2 regions of the Bacillus sp. DX3.1 genome follow, and region 1 is predicted to be linked to the other one. Evidence: a T-box and tRNA genes for the amino acid it is inferred to sense, from the RefSeq annotation. Region 1 holds a T-box; the other holds one or more tRNA genes.
What was found. The T-box of region 1 lies ahead of ileS (isoleucine--tRNA ligase). A T-box ahead of a tRNA ligase gene usually reads a tRNA of that ligase, here a tRNA-Ile.
Positions count from the first base shown of each region.

Region 2: it has a tRNA-Ile gene. The T-box ahead of ileS (isoleucine--tRNA ligase) is inferred to sense a tRNA for this amino acid. The anticodon was not compared.

Region 1 covers NZ_CP128153.1:3,620,163-3,628,572, reverse strand. Annotated here, with positions in the region: gene QRE67_RS17995 (cell division protein SepF) at 1-388, shown strand, start outside; gene QRE67_RS17990 (YggT family protein) at 395-658, shown strand; gene QRE67_RS17985 (YlmH family RNA-binding protein) at 674-1,447, shown strand; gene divIVA (septum site-determining protein DivIVA) at 1,538-2,044, shown strand; T-box leader at 2,096-2,316, shown strand; gene ileS (isoleucine--tRNA ligase) at 2,397-5,162, shown strand; gene QRE67_RS17970 (TraR/DksA C4-type zinc finger protein) at 5,476-5,808, shown strand; gene lspA (lipoprotein signal peptidase LspA) at 6,047-6,505, shown strand; gene QRE67_RS17960 (RluA family pseudouridine synthase) at 6,510-7,418, shown strand; gene pyrR (bifunctional pyrimidine operon transcriptional regulator/uracil phosphoribosyltransferase) at 7,621-8,163, shown strand; gene uraA (uracil permease) at 8,312-8,410, shown strand, end outside.
Region 2 covers NZ_CP128153.1:3,980,849-3,989,258, forward strand. Annotated here, with positions in the region: gene pstA (phosphate ABC transporter permease PstA) at 1-491, opposite strand, end outside; gene pstC (phosphate ABC transporter permease subunit PstC) at 493-1,443, opposite strand; gene QRE67_RS19975 (PstS family phosphate ABC transporter substrate-binding protein) at 1,471-2,388, opposite strand; gene QRE67_RS19980 (peptidoglycan D,D-transpeptidase FtsI family protein) at 2,644-4,773, opposite strand; gene QRE67_RS19985 (MFS transporter) at 4,884-6,161, opposite strand; gene sodA (superoxide dismutase [Mn]) at 6,297-6,908, opposite strand; tRNA gene QRE67_RS19995 (tRNA-Ile) at 7,136-7,209, opposite strand; gene QRE67_RS20000 (DUF1189 domain-containing protein) at 7,618-8,385, shown strand.

The DNA.
Region 1 (8,410 bases):
GCAAGAAGAAATGAAAAAGCAACAGGATCCTCAGCAGCAGGATATTCCACTGACAAAAGTGCAGCCAAAGCAAAATATCGTGAGCATTGAAACGGCAAAGCAATCCTCTAAAGTTGTTTTGTTAGAGCCGCGCACATATTCAGAGGCGCAAGGTATTGCGGATCATTTAAAGGGAAGACGAGCTGTTGTTATTAATTTGCAAAGAATGTCAACAGATCAAGCGCTGCGCATCATTGACTTTTTAAGTGGTACTGTATACGCTATAGGCGGGGATATTCAAAAATTAGGGCCGAAAACATTTATATGTACACCTGAAACTGTGGATATTGTTGGAGCGATTTCTGAGTTGTTCGGTGAAGAGGAAGATACAAATATAAAGAGGTGGTAATACGCCATGACAATGATTTTACAAGTATTGCTCTATTTAATACAATTTTACTCCTACGCGCTTATTATCTATATTCTTCTCTCTTGGTTTCCAGGAGCAAGAGAATCAAAATTTGGTGATTTCCTTGCACGTATTTGCGAGCCATATTTAGAGCCATTCCGGAGGTTTATCCCGCCATTTGGTGTAATGGATATTTCTCCAATCGTTGCAATTATTGTATTGCGATTAGCTAGAAGTGGTTTAGTAAGCCTATTTCAGTATTTCCTGTAGTAAGAGGTTGAACCAATGAGCATCTATGAGCATTTTAGACCCGATGAAGAGGTCTTTGTTGATAAAGTGTTAGAATGGAAACAAGCAGCTGAGGAGTATCATCAAGTAAAATTAACTGATTTTCTTGATCCACGTCAGCAGCAAATTGCTACTATGGTGATTGGAAATCAGGGGGATGCTGCTTTGCAGTTTTATGGTGCTGCGCCAAAAGCGGAAAGAAAAAGAGCTCTTATTTATCCTAATTATCTTGAGTTAGATGAAGAAGAATTTCAAATAGAAGTATTAGAAATTGACTATCCTTCCAAGTTTTATACGCTTGAACACAGGCAAATATTAGGCGCATTTATGTCTCTTGGTTTAACAAGAGAAAAATGCGGTGATATTTGGCTTCAAGAAGATCGTGCCCAAATTGTAGTTGCAAAAGAAGTTGTTTCATATATTGAAATGAATTTACAATCAATAGGAAAAACGAAGGTATCACTGAGTTCGGTACAAGTAGAGCAAGTATTGCGTTTGCCAGAGGAATGGATAGAACAATCTGGAACTGTTTCGTCACTCCGATTAGATGTCTTACTAGCTGAAATGTTTCATATATCCCGGCAAAAAGTACAGCCGCTTATTAAAAACGGTCTTGTGAAAGTGAATTGGAAAGTCATAGAACAAACTGCCTATGAATGTTTCCCAGGGGATGTTTTTTCAGTTAGAGGATATGGCCGAAGTAAATTATTTTCTGTAGAGGGAAAAACGAAACGCGACAAATGGAGAGTTTTGTATGGTATACTAAAATGATTGGTTTTTTAGAAGGAAAATCTCTTATTTTGTCGAAGAAAAGATATAATTAAAAAGGAAAATTTAGATAACTATTTGGAGGTGGCGTTTGTGCCGTTAACACCATTAGATATTCATAACAAAGAATTTGGTCGCGGATTCCGTGGCTATGATGAAGATCAAGTTAATGAGTTTCTTGATCAAATCATCAAAGATTATGAATTAGTCATTCGTGAGAAGAAAGCATTAGAAGAAAAAGTTGCGCAGCAAGAAGGCAAGTTAGATCATTTTTCTAACATTGAAGACACATTGAATAAATCTATCGTTGTTGCACAAGAAGCAGCAGAAGAAGTAAAGCGTAATGCACAAAAAGAGGCAAAATTAATTGTCCGTGAGGCAGAAAAAAATGCAGATCGTATCATTAACGAAGCATTAGTAAAATCAAGAAAAGTTGCATTTGACATTGAAGAGTTGAAGAAACAAGCGAAAGTGTTCCGTACTCGTTTCCGTATGCTGTTAGAAGCACAGCTTGAAATGTTAAACAATGACGATTGGGACAAGCTTATTGAATTAGAAGACGAAGTGGATGAACTGTTGAAGAAAGAAGAAACAGTGTAAGCTTGACGTTTTTCTCATTATTACATATAATTTTAGACAACATATTTATTAAGAAAAACGAAGATAGGGATAAGTACTTTTTTCATACCTTATATAGCGAACTGAGGATGGTGTAAGCTCAGGATAAGGAGAGAATGGAATATCACCCTGGAGTTCCGCGCTGAACAATAAGTAAGCGTAGGCGTGTATTCGCGTTAAGAATGTAAAGAGGACCAGTGCATTTATGTATGGTCTACTAGGGTGGTACCGCGGGAGACTTTCTCGTCCCTTTTTGGGGATGAGAAGGTCTCTTTTTTATTCCATTTATTAAGAAAAAATGTCTTTCTTTTATACATTCAAGGAGGAATTGAGCATGGAGTACAAAGATACATTACTAATGCCAAAAACAGAGTTTCCAATGCGTGGGAATTTACCGAAACGTGAGCCTGCGATGCAAGAAAAATGGGCTGAAATGAATATTTATGAAAAAGTACAAGAACATACAAAAGGTCGTCCTTTATTTGTATTACATGATGGTCCTCCATATGCAAATGGTGACATTCATATGGGTCATGCGTTAAATAAAGTATTAAAAGATTTTATTGTCCGTTACAAATCTATGACTGGATACTCTGCACCATATGTACCAGGATGGGATACACACGGTTTACCAATTGAGCAAGCTTTAACAAATAAAGGGGTAAAGCGTAAAGAAATGACAGTTGCAGAGTTCCGTAAATTATGTGCAGAATATGCATATGAACAAGTGAACCGTCAACGTGAGCAATTTAAACGCCTTGGTGTACGTGCAGATTGGGATCGTCCTTATATCACACTAGAGCCAGCGTATGAAGCACAGCAAATTAAAGTGTTTGGTGACATGGCGAAAAAGGGTTATATTTACAAAGGACAAAAGCCTGTTTACTGGTCTCCAACAAGTGAATCTGCTTTAGCTGAAGCAGAAATTGAATATCAAGATAAAAAGTCTGCATCTATTTACGTAGCATTCCCTGTAAAAGATGGAAAAGGCGTTTTAGAAGGCGACGAGAAATTTATCATTTGGACAACAACACCTTGGACATTACCAGCAAACCTAGGTATTTCTGTTCATCCGGAGCTTGAGTATAGCATTGTAAAAGTAAACAATGAAAAATATATCATCGCTTCTGAATTATTTGAAACAGTTACAAAAACATTAGAGTGGGAAAACACAGAAGTTGTGAAAACAGTAAAAGGTAGCGATCTTGAATATACTGTAGCACAACATCCATTCTATGACCGTGATTCTCTTGTTATGCTAGGTGAGCACGTTACAACAGATGCTGGTACAGGGTGTGTACATACAGCGCCTGGGCACGGGGAAGATGACTTCCTTGTTGGTAAACAATATGGCTTAGAAGTTCTTTGCCCAGTTGATGATAAAGGTGTATTAACAAGTGAAGCACCTGGATTTGAAGGTTTATTCTATGATAAAGCAAATAAACCAATTACGGAAAAATTAGAAGAAGTTGGCGCATTATTAAAATTAACATTTATTACGCATTCTTATCCACATGACTGGAGAACGAAAAAACCAATTATCTTCCGTGCAACAGCGCAATGGTTTGCTTCTATTGAAGCGTTCCGCAGTGAACTGTTACAAGCCGTTGAAGAAACGAAATGGGTACCGGCATGGGGCGAAACACGTCTTCATAATATGGTTCGTGACCGTGGTGATTGGTGTATTTCTCGTCAACGTGCGTGGGGTGTACCAATTCCTGTATTCTATGCAGAAAATAACGACCCAATTATTACAGATGAAACAATTCAGCATGTAGCAGATTTATTCCGTGAACATGGTTCTAACGTATGGTTTGAACGTGAAGCGAAAGATTTATTACCAGCAGGCTTTACACATCCATCTAGTCCAAATGGCGAATTCCGTAAAGAGACAGATATTATGGATGTATGGTTTGATTCTGGATCTTCTCACCAAGCTGTGTTAGAAGAGCGTGATGACCTGCAGCGTCCAGCTGACTTGTATTTAGAAGGATCTGACCAATATCGTGGATGGTTTAACTCTTCTTTATCAACAGCGGTTGCGGTAACAGGTAAAGCACCGTATAAAGGTGTACTAAGCCATGGCTTCGTACTAGATGGTGAAGGTCGTAAAATGAGTAAGTCTATCGGAAACATTGTTGTACCGAAAAAAATTATGGATCAATTAGGTGGGGATATTTTACGTCTATGGGTATCTTCTGTTGATTATCAATCTGATGTACGTATTTCAGATGATATTTTAAAACAAGTAGCAGAAGTATATCGTAAAATTCGTAACACATTCCGTTTCTTATTAGGAAACTTAGCTGACTTTGATCCAAGTAAAGATGCGGTGGCATCGGCTGAACTTCGTGAAGTAGATCGCTACATGTTAGTGAAATTAAATGACTTAATCACAAAAGTAAAAGAAGCATATGAAACGTATGAATTTGCTGCTGTATATCATGCAATTCATAACTTCTGTACAATTGATCTAAGTTCATTCTATTTAGACTTTGCAAAAGATATTTTATATATTGAAGCTGCAAATAATCATGAGCGTCGTGCAATTCAAACAGTGTTATATGATGTTCTTGTTGCATTAACAAAACTTGTAACGCCAATTTTACCTCATACAGCTGATGAAGTATGGCCATATGTGCCTGGTGCAGTAGAAGAGAGTGTTCAGCTTACTGATATGCCGGAAGTAGTAAAAGTAGACGGTGCTGAAGAGTTAAAAACAAAATGGGATGCATTTATGACACTTCGAGATGACGTTTTAAAAGCGTTAGAAGCTGCGCGTAATGAGAAAATAATCGGTAAGTCCTTAAATGCAAGCATTACGCTTTACCCAACTGTAGAAATGAAACAAACGTTAGAATCAATTAGCGAAGATTTAAAACAATTGTTTATTGTTTCTGATTATAAGCTTGGTGGAACAATTGAAGAAGCTCCAGCAGATGCACCAAAATATGAGCACACAGCGGTTGTTGTAGCGCAGGCGGCTGGTGAAACATGTGAACGTTGTTGGGTTGTTTCTGAAACAATTGGTAACGATGCTGATCATGAAACATTATGTGAGCGTTGTGCGACAGTTGTAAAAGAAAATTATGTAAAATAATTGTATGTGAATAAAAACTGACTGCTTATCATAGCGGTCAGTTTTTACTTTTATAAATAGAAATTATTTATCCCGCTATTCGTAGGCAGTAAGACCTCCACCTCAAAGTTCTGCAAGAAGCAAAGAAGTTAGATAGGGATAAACTGCCCGTAAAAGCCCGATTCGTGAGGACTAATGATCAGTGGGTGATGAAGAACTCCCCACTGATCAAAGTTTCACTTTATCTCTTTCCTACGCAGGAAAAATGTGTGTGCGGTAAGGGAGCTTATTTCGGATACACTAACGGTACATTGCAGCCGGGAGGAATGTACACGTGAATGATATCTATATGGAAATTAAGCAAGAATTACAATTGATGAGGAAAGAACTACAGGAGCGACTGGCAAAAGAAGCGATGCACACCTATCATATGGAATTTGGACAGGAATTGGGATATGAGTCCACGCAAGATTCTAAAAAGAAATTGTTATTGCATGATATGAGAGAAGATTTAAAAGACGTAGAGCGAGCGCTATTTAAAATGGAAATTGACATGTATGGTGTTTGCGAAGAAACAGGAAAAAATATTCCAGTAAAGCAAATGAAGACGATGCCAACCGCTCGTACGATTCGTGAATTCTTATATGACAAAGTAAACGTGCTATAAGTGCTTGTTCAAAAAGGAGGATACGGAGTGTAGAGTGAACTACATGCGTACCTGAGTGGCGACGTAACGAAGAAATAGGGCGGCTATCTTTACCGGATTTTTTGAACATCTGCTATAAGCACAACGATATTATAGTACCTTTTTTCATTTTATTTTATTCTTCTGCAAAGGTTCATTGTGAAAACATAGCAGCTATGCTAAAATTTTGAGGTACACTGTCTTTGTGGGGGAAATGAAAATGATATATTACTTAATAGCATTGTTTGTTATTGCCATCGATCAAATATCGAAATGGTTGATTGTGAAGAATATGGAATTAGGTACGAGTATACCGATTATTGATAATGTGTTATACATAACATCTCATCGGAATCGAGGAGCTGCCTGGGGCATTTTAGAAAATAAAATGTGGTTCTTCTATATTATCACAGTTATTTTTGTTGCCTTTATCGTATTTTATATGAAAAAATACGCAAAAACAGATAAACTCCTAGGCATTTCATTAGGTCTTATTTTAGGCGGAGCAATAGGTAACTTTATTGATCGTGTATTTAGACAAGAAGTGGTGGATTTTATTCACGTGTATATTTTCTCATACAACTATCCAGTATTTAATATAGCTGATTCAGCTTTATGTATTGGTGTTGTATTAATTATTATTCAAACCCTATTAGAAGGAAAGAAAATGAAGGAGTAATTGAATGAGCGAAGTAGTACAAGTAACAGTTACAGAAGAACAAAAAAGTGAGCGAATTGATAAGTTTGTTGCAGGTGTGAACAATGAATGGTCACGCTCACAAGTACAACAATGGATTAAAGATGGTGTTGTAACCGTAAATGGAAATGACATTAAAGGAAATTATAAAGTAAAGGTAAATGACGAAATTGCAATCGCAATTCCAGAACCAGAAGAACTTGATATTTTGCCAGAAGATATGAACTTAGAAATTTATTATGAAGATGCAGATGTACTTGTTGTGAATAAGCCACGTGGTATGGTTGTACATCCAGCACCTGGACACACAAGGGGTACGTTAGTAAATGGCTTGATGCATCATTGTACAGATTTATCAGGCATCAATGGTGTAATGCGTCCGGGTATTGTACACCGCATTGATAAGGACACTTCTGGTTTATTAATGGTTGCAAAAAATGATATGGCGCATGAATCTCTTGTGAATCAGCTTGTAGCAAAAACGGTAACAAGACGCTATAAGGCAATTGTTCACGGCGTAATTCCGCACGATAAAGGAACAATTGATGCACCAATTGGTCGTGATAAGAAAGATCGTCAAAGTATGACAGTTGAGGATAAGGGAAAGAATGCTGTAACACATTTTCATGTGTTAGAGCGATTCAACAACTTTACACTTGTTGAATGTCGCTTAGAAACAGGGCGTACGCATCAAATTCGTGTTCATATGAAATATATTGGTTTTCCACTTGCAGGAGATCCAAAATATGGTCCGAAGAAAACAATGGATATAAATGGACAAGCACTTCATGCTGGGATTTTAGGATTCAATCACCCGCGTACAGGGGAATATATCGAGTTTGAAGCACCGATTCCACAAGTATTTGAAGAAGTTTTAAATGATTTACGTAAATAATATTGACAAAACCGAAAAAAACTGCGATACTAACAACAGTTAAATAATGATCCTTTAACACAGCCCCGTGAGGTTGAGAAGGTAACGGTTTGAAATGCTTAGGGTATGGTTATACCCTTTTTCAAAAAATCCTCTCGCACACGACGAGAGGATTTTTTTATACCATTCCTCTCACGCAAGAAAAAGCTTGGAGGTGCAGAATATGGAAGAAAAAGCAGTTGTTCTAGATGATCAAATGATTCGCCGCGCTTTAACACGCATTAGTCACGAAATTGTGGAGCGTAATAAAGGTGTTGAGAATTGTGTTCTTGTCGGGATTAAAACACGTGGTATCTTTATCGCACAGCGTTTGGCAGAACGTATCGGGCAAATTGAAGGGAAAGAAGTGGCAGTAGGGGAATTAGACATTACGTTATACCGTGATGATTTAACACTACAATCCAAAAATAAAGAACCGCTTGTAAAAGGTTCTGATATTCCAGTAGATATTACAAAGAAAAAGGTCATCCTTGTTGATGATGTACTATATACAGGTAGAACGGTTCGGGCGGCAATGGATGCTCTGATGGATCTAGGTAGACCATCACAAATCCAACTAGCTGTTCTTGTAGACAGAGGTCACCGTGAATTACCAATTCGCGCTGACTATGTTGGGAAAAACATTCCAACATCAAGTGAAGAACGTATTGAGGTTGATTTGCAAGAGACAGATCAACAAGATCGAGTAAGCATATACGATAAGTAAAGCCCTTTTAAATGTGGTCCCGTGAGGCTGCCAAAGGGTCTTGACTTTCATATGTCAAATTTGACGTATGAAAGTATAGGACTCTTTGTGCACAGGGCACAAAGAGTTTTTTTATTGCAAAATTTTCATATTGAAGGAGGGTGCAACAATGGAGCAAAAGCCAGTGTTAGACATTCATGAAGTACCGAAACCAGGAAAATGGTTATTATTAAGTATACAACATTTGTTTGCGATGTTCGGAGCGACA
Region 2 (8,410 bases), 360 kb from region 1:
GCCACCACAACAGTCGGTGACACGAGCAGGCTCATTGTGAGCGCTGCTGCTAATATACTCTCACCTAACTGAAAACCATATACAAAAATGGTTAAACCAAGCAATCCAAACACAACAGATGGCACACCAGCCAGTGTTTGAATATTTAATTGTATGATCCTTGTCGATACAGATTGCCTCGCATAATGCTCCAAATAAAGAGCTGTTCCTACACCAAATAAAAAAGAAACCGGTATAACAATACTCATAAATAAAATTGTTCCTGCCAATGCAGCTGCAATACCAGATTGCTTCGGATTACGTGAAGCAAAGTTCATCAAAAATTCCAATGAAAGGTAACCCATACCCTTCTCAAAAATTTGATAAAGCAACAAGATCAATATGCAAATCGAAAACAACATTGTCATATAAAAAAGCGACTTATACATTCGATCTTTCCAAAAACGAGCTACCATATTTTCTTTTATTCTCTTATGATTTAACATTCCCATCTTATATCGTCCCCTTAAAGCGACGCATAATCTGCTGTGAAATCATATTCATAATTAGTGTAAACATAAGTAACGTCGCTCCTACAGCATACATGCTATAGTATGTGATCGTTCCATGAGGTGCATCTCCTAAACTCACTTGTACAATGTAAGCTGTTAACGTTTGAATGGAATGCGTCGGATCAAGCGATACATTCGGCGTTGAACCACCTGCAATCACAACGATCATCGTTTCTCCAATTGCACGTGAAGCTGCTAATACGATAGCTGCCATAATGCCAGTGAAAGCAGTTGGAAATATAACCTGTCGCATCGTTTCAAAACGAGTCGCTCCTAAAGCAAGTGAACCTTCTCTTATCCCGCTTGGCACAGCCCTCATCGCATCTTCTGAAAGAGAAGCGATCGTTGGCACCATCATAAACCCAACGACGATACCGGGACTAATCGCATTGAAAAACTGTAAGTCTGGAATAATAAGCTGTAAGCTAGGTGTTACAACCGTTAAAGCAAAAAAACCATATACAATTGTAGGAATGCCCGCTAATAGTTCCAACAATGACTTTAGTACTTTTCTTACAAAGCTTGAAGCATACTCATTTAAGAATATGGCACACCCCAATCCAATTGGAATCGCAACAACCATAGCAATGGTTGTTACAAGTACCGTTCCACATATGAGTGGTAACACACCAAACTTTGGATCTTCAAAAAAAGGTAACCATTCTTTCTCTGTGAAAAAAGAATAGATCGGTATTTCACGAAAAAACATGACTGTTTCATTCGCTAACGTAACAATAATTCCAATTGTTGTAACGATAGATACGCTAGCAATGATCTTTAATAGGAACGGAACCATTTGATTGATTCGCTGCGCTTTTTTTCTTTTGATTGTATTTCTTTCAATCAAATGTTGAACAGAAATTGTAATCTGACTCTTGTCATTACGAGCCAAAGATGAAAACCCCTTTCCATCTCGACATTATCTTTGTATTTCTGTTAACATTCGCAGCTGTTCATTATATTTGTATTGCGGTAACTTTACATAACCAACTTCTTCAACAAGCCTTCCCCCATGTCGCATCATAAATGATACATAATCTGCCACACCATTCTTATTTCGAATAGAAGCATGATTTACATAAGCATATAATGACCTGGACAGCGGTTTATATGTCCCAAATTGAATGGTTTCTTTTGTTGGCAATACACCGTTTACTTTTATTGCTTTTACTTTATCTCGATTCGCCATATAGTACGCATATCCAACAAATGCAATTGCATTTTGATCATGCATCACACCTTGAATGATTACTTGATCGTCTTCAGATAAAGAAACCGTTTTTGTAAGACGATTGTTTTGCAAGACGGTACTTTGAAAATAATCATATGTGCCTGAATCTACACCTGGTGCGTAAAATTGTACCTTTTCATGCGGCCATTTCGGATGAATATGTGACCATCGTTTCGTTTTTCCATTTTCGCTCCATAACAGGCGTAACTCTTCTATCGTCATATTATCTGCCCATGTGTTCTGACGATTCACGATCATTGTGAGACCATCATAAGCAATTTCAAACGGTGTATACAAAATAGATTTTTCTTTCATGAATTTCTTTTCGGCTTGTTTCATCGAGCGTGAAGCATTATTAATATCCACTTCACCTTTTCCAAAACGATGAAACCCTCCTCCTGTCCCAGATATACCAATAGAAATTTTTACACGTGGCTCTTTCTTTGTATATTCTTCTGCTACTGCTTCCATAATGGGGAAAACGGTTGAGGATCCATCAATCTTCACTTCCCCCATTCCATCAGTCGCATATGCGATAGGTAGACAAGAAAAAATAAAACATGTTGATACCACCAGAACCTTTATATGTTTCCTCGTGCATTTCACGCGTGTTTCCTCCTAGAAGTATCCTGAATAACAGGGTTACAAATATAAGAATAATGCCGAACTATTAATTCGGTTTTAATAGTTTGTAAAAGTTTTGTAAAGTTCAACATAGCGTACTACAATAAAACTTCTCATTTTCTATTTCAAAACTGCTGCGCTTACGCTATCGGCTTGTCCACCACTACTAAAATATATGCAAGAAATAAAAAAAAAGCACACTATCTTTTCAGATAGTGTGCCAAATTTATATATTTTTTACTCTTCTTCGTTCGCTTTTTTTCCTTTTTCTTCTTTTGGCGCTTCACCTGTTACTTCTTGTTTTTTCAAGTCGAAGTAGGCGTCTGTAATTTCACGACTAATTTTTTTATTAACTGGGTTTTGATCATTAGACAGCCAAGGAACAACAACCGAGAAAGCAATTTCAGGATCTGATGCAGGAGCATATCCAACGAACGTTAAGTTAAATGTTGTTGGTGATTGACCACCATTTCGCTCTCTAACAGTTTTATCTGGACCTGCATACGTAGCCTGCGCAGTTCCTGTTTTCCCAGCCGGATCATATGTCGCACCTGCAAAGCCACCATTACTGTAACCTGTACCATCACGTGTTTGCGTTACCATCTTAAATCCATCTTGAACTCGTTTAATGTAATCTGGGTTCATATCGATACGATTTAATATTTGCGGTTCCACAGACTGAACAACTTTGCCTATATCTTCTGGTTTCGTCGTTGGTTGGCGTACTTCTTTCAAAATTTGCGGCTTCATACGATATCCACCATTTGCAATTGTAGATACATATTGTGCTAATTGAAGCGGTGTATACGTATCGTACTGTCCAATCGCTAAATCAAGTAATTTACCAGCTTGTCCATTTATACCTTTTACACCTGCTACTTCATTAGGCAAATCGATTCCGGTTGGAACTCCTAAACCAAATTGACTAAAGTAATAACGCATTGTATCGAAATCCTTTTGTTTAACACTAAGCGAACCATTTGGAACATAATCTACGCCAGCCATATTCATAGCAATCTTAAACATGTATACGTTAGAGGATCGCTGAAGAGCTGTTAAATCATTAATTGCACCAAATGTTTTCCATGATTTCTTCACCTGAGTACCTTTGAATTTAATCGGTTCATCGACAAGCACGGATCCCGGTTGAATCGCATCCGTTTGATAACCCGTTAACACTGTTGCCCCTTTTACGGTAGAACCCATTTCATATGAGCTTGTCATCGTACCAAGTGCATAGTCTTTTATTTTCGTTTCTCCATCTTCATTGACAAACTGCTTTCCAGCCATCGATAATACTTCACCATTTTTCGGATTCATCATCACGACGAAAGCACGATCCATATAAGGAGCCGTTCCCATCGCTTTTGCTGCTTTCATTTCTTTTTCAATAATTTCTTCAACCTTTTTTTGAAGCTCCATATCAATCGTTAACGTTAAGTTATTACCACTTTGCCCTTTTGAAAGATACGTTGTTTCCAGAATATTACCGTCTTTATCTGTAATATTTTTCACTTCTGCCTTCGTACCATGAAGCGTATCCTCATATTGCTGCTCAATATAACTTTTACCAACGCGGTCGTTACGATTATAGTCTCGAACAAGATAATAACCTAACCGTTCTTTTGGTAAACCTTCATCTGAGCTTGTTACACCACCAAGTACCGTTCGGAACATATCATTATACGGGTAATTGCGATCCCAATCGACCGTCGTGTCCACGCCAGGTAGCGCTGCTAAATTTTCACTAACGACTGCATACTCTTCTGGTGTTACATCTTTTTTAATAATTTGCGGCGTCATCGCATATCCGCTATCCATCTTGCTCTTAATCGCAAGTACTTCTAAATCTGCAGGTGTTAATTCATTCAAATCTATTTCTGTGACGCGATTACGTTGACGCTCTGCCATTTGTTTATCATCAATTTTTTTCTCTTTAAATTCAGCTTCATCTTTCGCTGTAATTTTCGCTTTTGCTTCCTTTTCATGTAAAGAAATCCAATAGTCTTTTTTATCACGCTCTGTTAATTTATCTGGCGCTACTTCAATTAGCTTCGCAAGCTTTTTCGCTGTTTCTGAACGTTCTTCTGAAGTTGATCCCTTCATTCTTGTATACGTAATAGTACGAAGAGGAGTATTATCCACAACAGCACGACCGTATCTGTCAAAGATTTTCCCACGCGGGACCGGGTTACTTACCGTTAAGTTTTCCTTTCGCTCAACCTCATTTTTATAATCTTCACCATGTACAATTTGTACCATTCCTAGCTTTACAATAATCGCTGAGAACATTAAAAACACACACAAAAACAACACGTTTAGCCTAAACGGAACGTGGGTCTTCTTTTTTTTCTTTTTCTTACTCATACGAACCCCCCTCTACCAACAGCTATGTAATATGAAAGGGACACCTTATTACAGGTGTCCTCACTACTGTTTTACATGTCCTTTTATTCTAGCATAAAATTGCAGGGAAGTTAACCTTCTCGTTCGGTATGATTTAGTGTTGTTTCAGGGGCTGGAATACTTGTTCCATTCCTGTTTTGATCCCCATATTTGACATTTCTAACTGCAAAATAAATGAGGAAATGTCCAACTCCGAGAATACATAATAAAACCGGCAAACTTTTTTCTGGCGGAAAAAATGATACTGCACATAAAAAACTTAAAACCGAGCATATTCTTCCTCCATTTAACCATAGTTCACGAACAACAATATACTCGACACGCCACTCTTTTGCCTGCTTCGCTCTTCCAATCACATCATATGTCATGGATCCATATGGAACGAGTAGAATTGGATAAGCAATTGCGATACATGCTGCGTAAATGAGCAATTTTACATATGTAACTTGAAAAACAACTAAAAATACAACGGCGTATAAAATAATTCCGCCCAGCAAAATCGCTTTTTTTCTCCATTCCTTTTTTAACATACGAGCAACCAAATAGTAGCATACAAACGATACAGCTGAATTAACTAAGCTATACTTTCCTAAAGCAAACTCACTTCCTGATGCTAAATAGACGTATACGGAAATAACAAAGATGAAAGTTCCTTCTCTTAAGCCTTGAAAAAAGTGAGCAAGTGTAATTCTCCCCCAGTTTTTATCGTGCTTTCGCTCCTTTAACACTTGAACAATTTCATAGCGCCCTTCACATTCTCTTTTTGATAAAAAAAAGCTTATGACAATGGCAATTGTAAATAAGGTTAATGAAAGAACAAACACAACGGTATAGCCACTCCACTTATCCATACGCGAAATCATATATCCCGCTGCAATCGGCCCAATCATTCCAGAAAAGGATGTCAGTAGACCGAGAAAACCATTAAAAAAATCACGTGTTTCGGGCTCAGTAATTTCAAATGTAAGCAAATTAAATGCAAGCCAATAAAAACCATATCCAATTCCAAGAAGACTGCCAATTAATAAAATATATTGCGAGGCATGTGTTCCAGTTAGTAAAACAACAATAAAAAAAGCGGCTAATGTTCCTACACCGATTCGCAGTAAAATTGCACGATCAATCCGTTTTGCCAATTTTCCTGCAAGGAGAAATGTTAACGGCTGCATTACAACACTTGCCAAATTGTACAATCCAATATTCAAATAGTTTTGCGTTTGCTTCCATAAATAAATGTTAACAAACGTATTGGATAAGGAAATTGCTAACGTGTATAATCCCCCCATAACAAGTAACAATACTAAATCACGATTCACCTCAACATCGCCAATTACATGTTTCCACTTCATAGCTAACTCTCCTTTACTTCATGTTCTATTCTTCCAAAGACGAACACAATTATGTAAAAGAAAGTAAACAAAAAAGCTAGGAGAAAATGCCTCCTAGCTTTTTTAATATTCGTTTTAAAAAATTATAAAGCGATATTATTTAGCGTCTTGGTAACGTTTTTCAGCTGCGTTCCAGTCTACAACGTTCCAGAATGCACCGATGTAGTCAGGACGACGGTTTTGGTAATGTAAGTAGTAAGCATGTTCCCAAACATCTAAACCTACAACTAGAGCTTTACCTTCTGTTAAAGGTGAATCTTGGTTTGGTGTGCTAGTTACTTCTAATTCACCGTTGTTTACTACAAGCCAAGCCCAACCAGAGCCGAAGCGAGTTGCGCCAGCTTTAGCGAATTCTGCTTTGAATGCATCAAAGCTACCAAATTTCGCTTCAATTGCAGATGCAAGTTCACCTACTGGTTGTCCACCACCGTTAGGTGATAAGATTGTCCAGAAGAAAGAGTGGTTTGCATGTCCGCCACCATTGTTGCGTACTGCTGTACGAATTGCTTCAGGCACTTCGTTTAAATTTGTAACTAATTCTTCTACGCTTTTGCCAGCTAATTCTTCATGACCTTCTAATGCAGCGTTTAAGTTTGTTACGTAAGTATTGTGATGTTTTGTATGATGGATGTTCATCGTTTCTTTGTCGAAGTGAGGTTCTAAAGCATCATACGCATAAGGTAAATTTGGTAATTCATGTTTTGCCATTGTTACATTCCTCCCATTTATATGTATTGCCGAAAAATGACTTGGCATACGAATTCATTTTACCCCAATTATGATGGAGTGAAAACAAATTAAATCATGTTGCCTTGCTATCATTAACGTAGCAAATTTTCCATTTCTTTTCAAACAAAATGCTCAAACATTTCGTAAAAAAAGCTTCCTTCTACAAGGAAGCTTATTACCTATGTCATAAAAATTTGAAATGGACATGGACCCTGTAGGACTCGAACCTACGACCGGACGGTTATGAGCCGTCTGCTCTAACCAGCTGAGCTAAGGGTCCAAGAAATATGTATAGAGTAATTGAACCTAAATTCTCAACACTCTAATCAGCTGCGTTACACCGCAACAACTCCACAGGTAGAACTCGAACCTACGACCACTCCCTGTTTAACAGCCGATAGCTCTATCACTAAGCTACTGCGAAGTATATGGATAAGAAATGTAAGATAAATTTACCATATAAAAAAGAAAAGTGTCAATCGTATTTTCATCTTTCACGAACGGACACTTGGATCTAAGCTCCACATAAAGTCAAACTTTGATCAGTGGGGGACAAACTGCCCGTTAATGCGGGATAAATGAAAGTTCCACTGTATACCAGACATGATATAGCTTGTGATTCCTTAGATACGTAAGTTACAATGATTTTATACATTAGTGCATAATACACAACAAAGGAAGTGAATGTATGTCCATATTTACACAACTATTTAAAAGCTTATATTCGCCAAAAGATATGGCGCTTTTTCGTTTTCAAAAAATCGGGAAAACGATTCTTTACATAATGTTACTGTGCTTAATCGCTGCCGTACCACAGACTCTATCAACTGGAAGTGCTATTCAAGATCTTTTTAATGTTGTGAATCGAGCGATTGAAAAAGACATTCCTGATTTTAAAGTTGTGAATGGTGAGCTACAAGCAGATATTGACAAACCCATTGTAAAAGAAGATGGAAACTTCATTTTCGTATTTGATCCTAAAGCAACGGATACGAATGAATATACCAATCAACAAGGAATATTCATTTTGAAAAATAAGGTTGTAACTAATAATAATATCCAAACACAAACTTATTCTTATGACGAATTGGGAGGCATTACTTTTGAGAAAAAAGATGTTCAGGACATTGTTTCTTTTGTGGATAGTATCTATCCAATTCTTATATTCGTTATAGGAGCATTGATCTATCTCTTCCAATTATTCATATCTTTCCTTGGAGTTACATTATTAGCGTTTTTCGGCTCTGCGATGAGTGATCAACGTAAATTATCTTATAAGCAAACTTGGACATTAACTGCTTACAGCTATACAATTCCAACCGTCTTCTTTATGATTATGGACTTATTAAAAATAAATGTACTAGGAACACTCTTTATTTACACCGCTGTTATTCTAACCGTCCTTTATTTAATAATCAAAGAAATACCAAAACCAAAAGAAAAAGCTGAACTATAAAAAAATGCCATTTTGGCATTTTTTT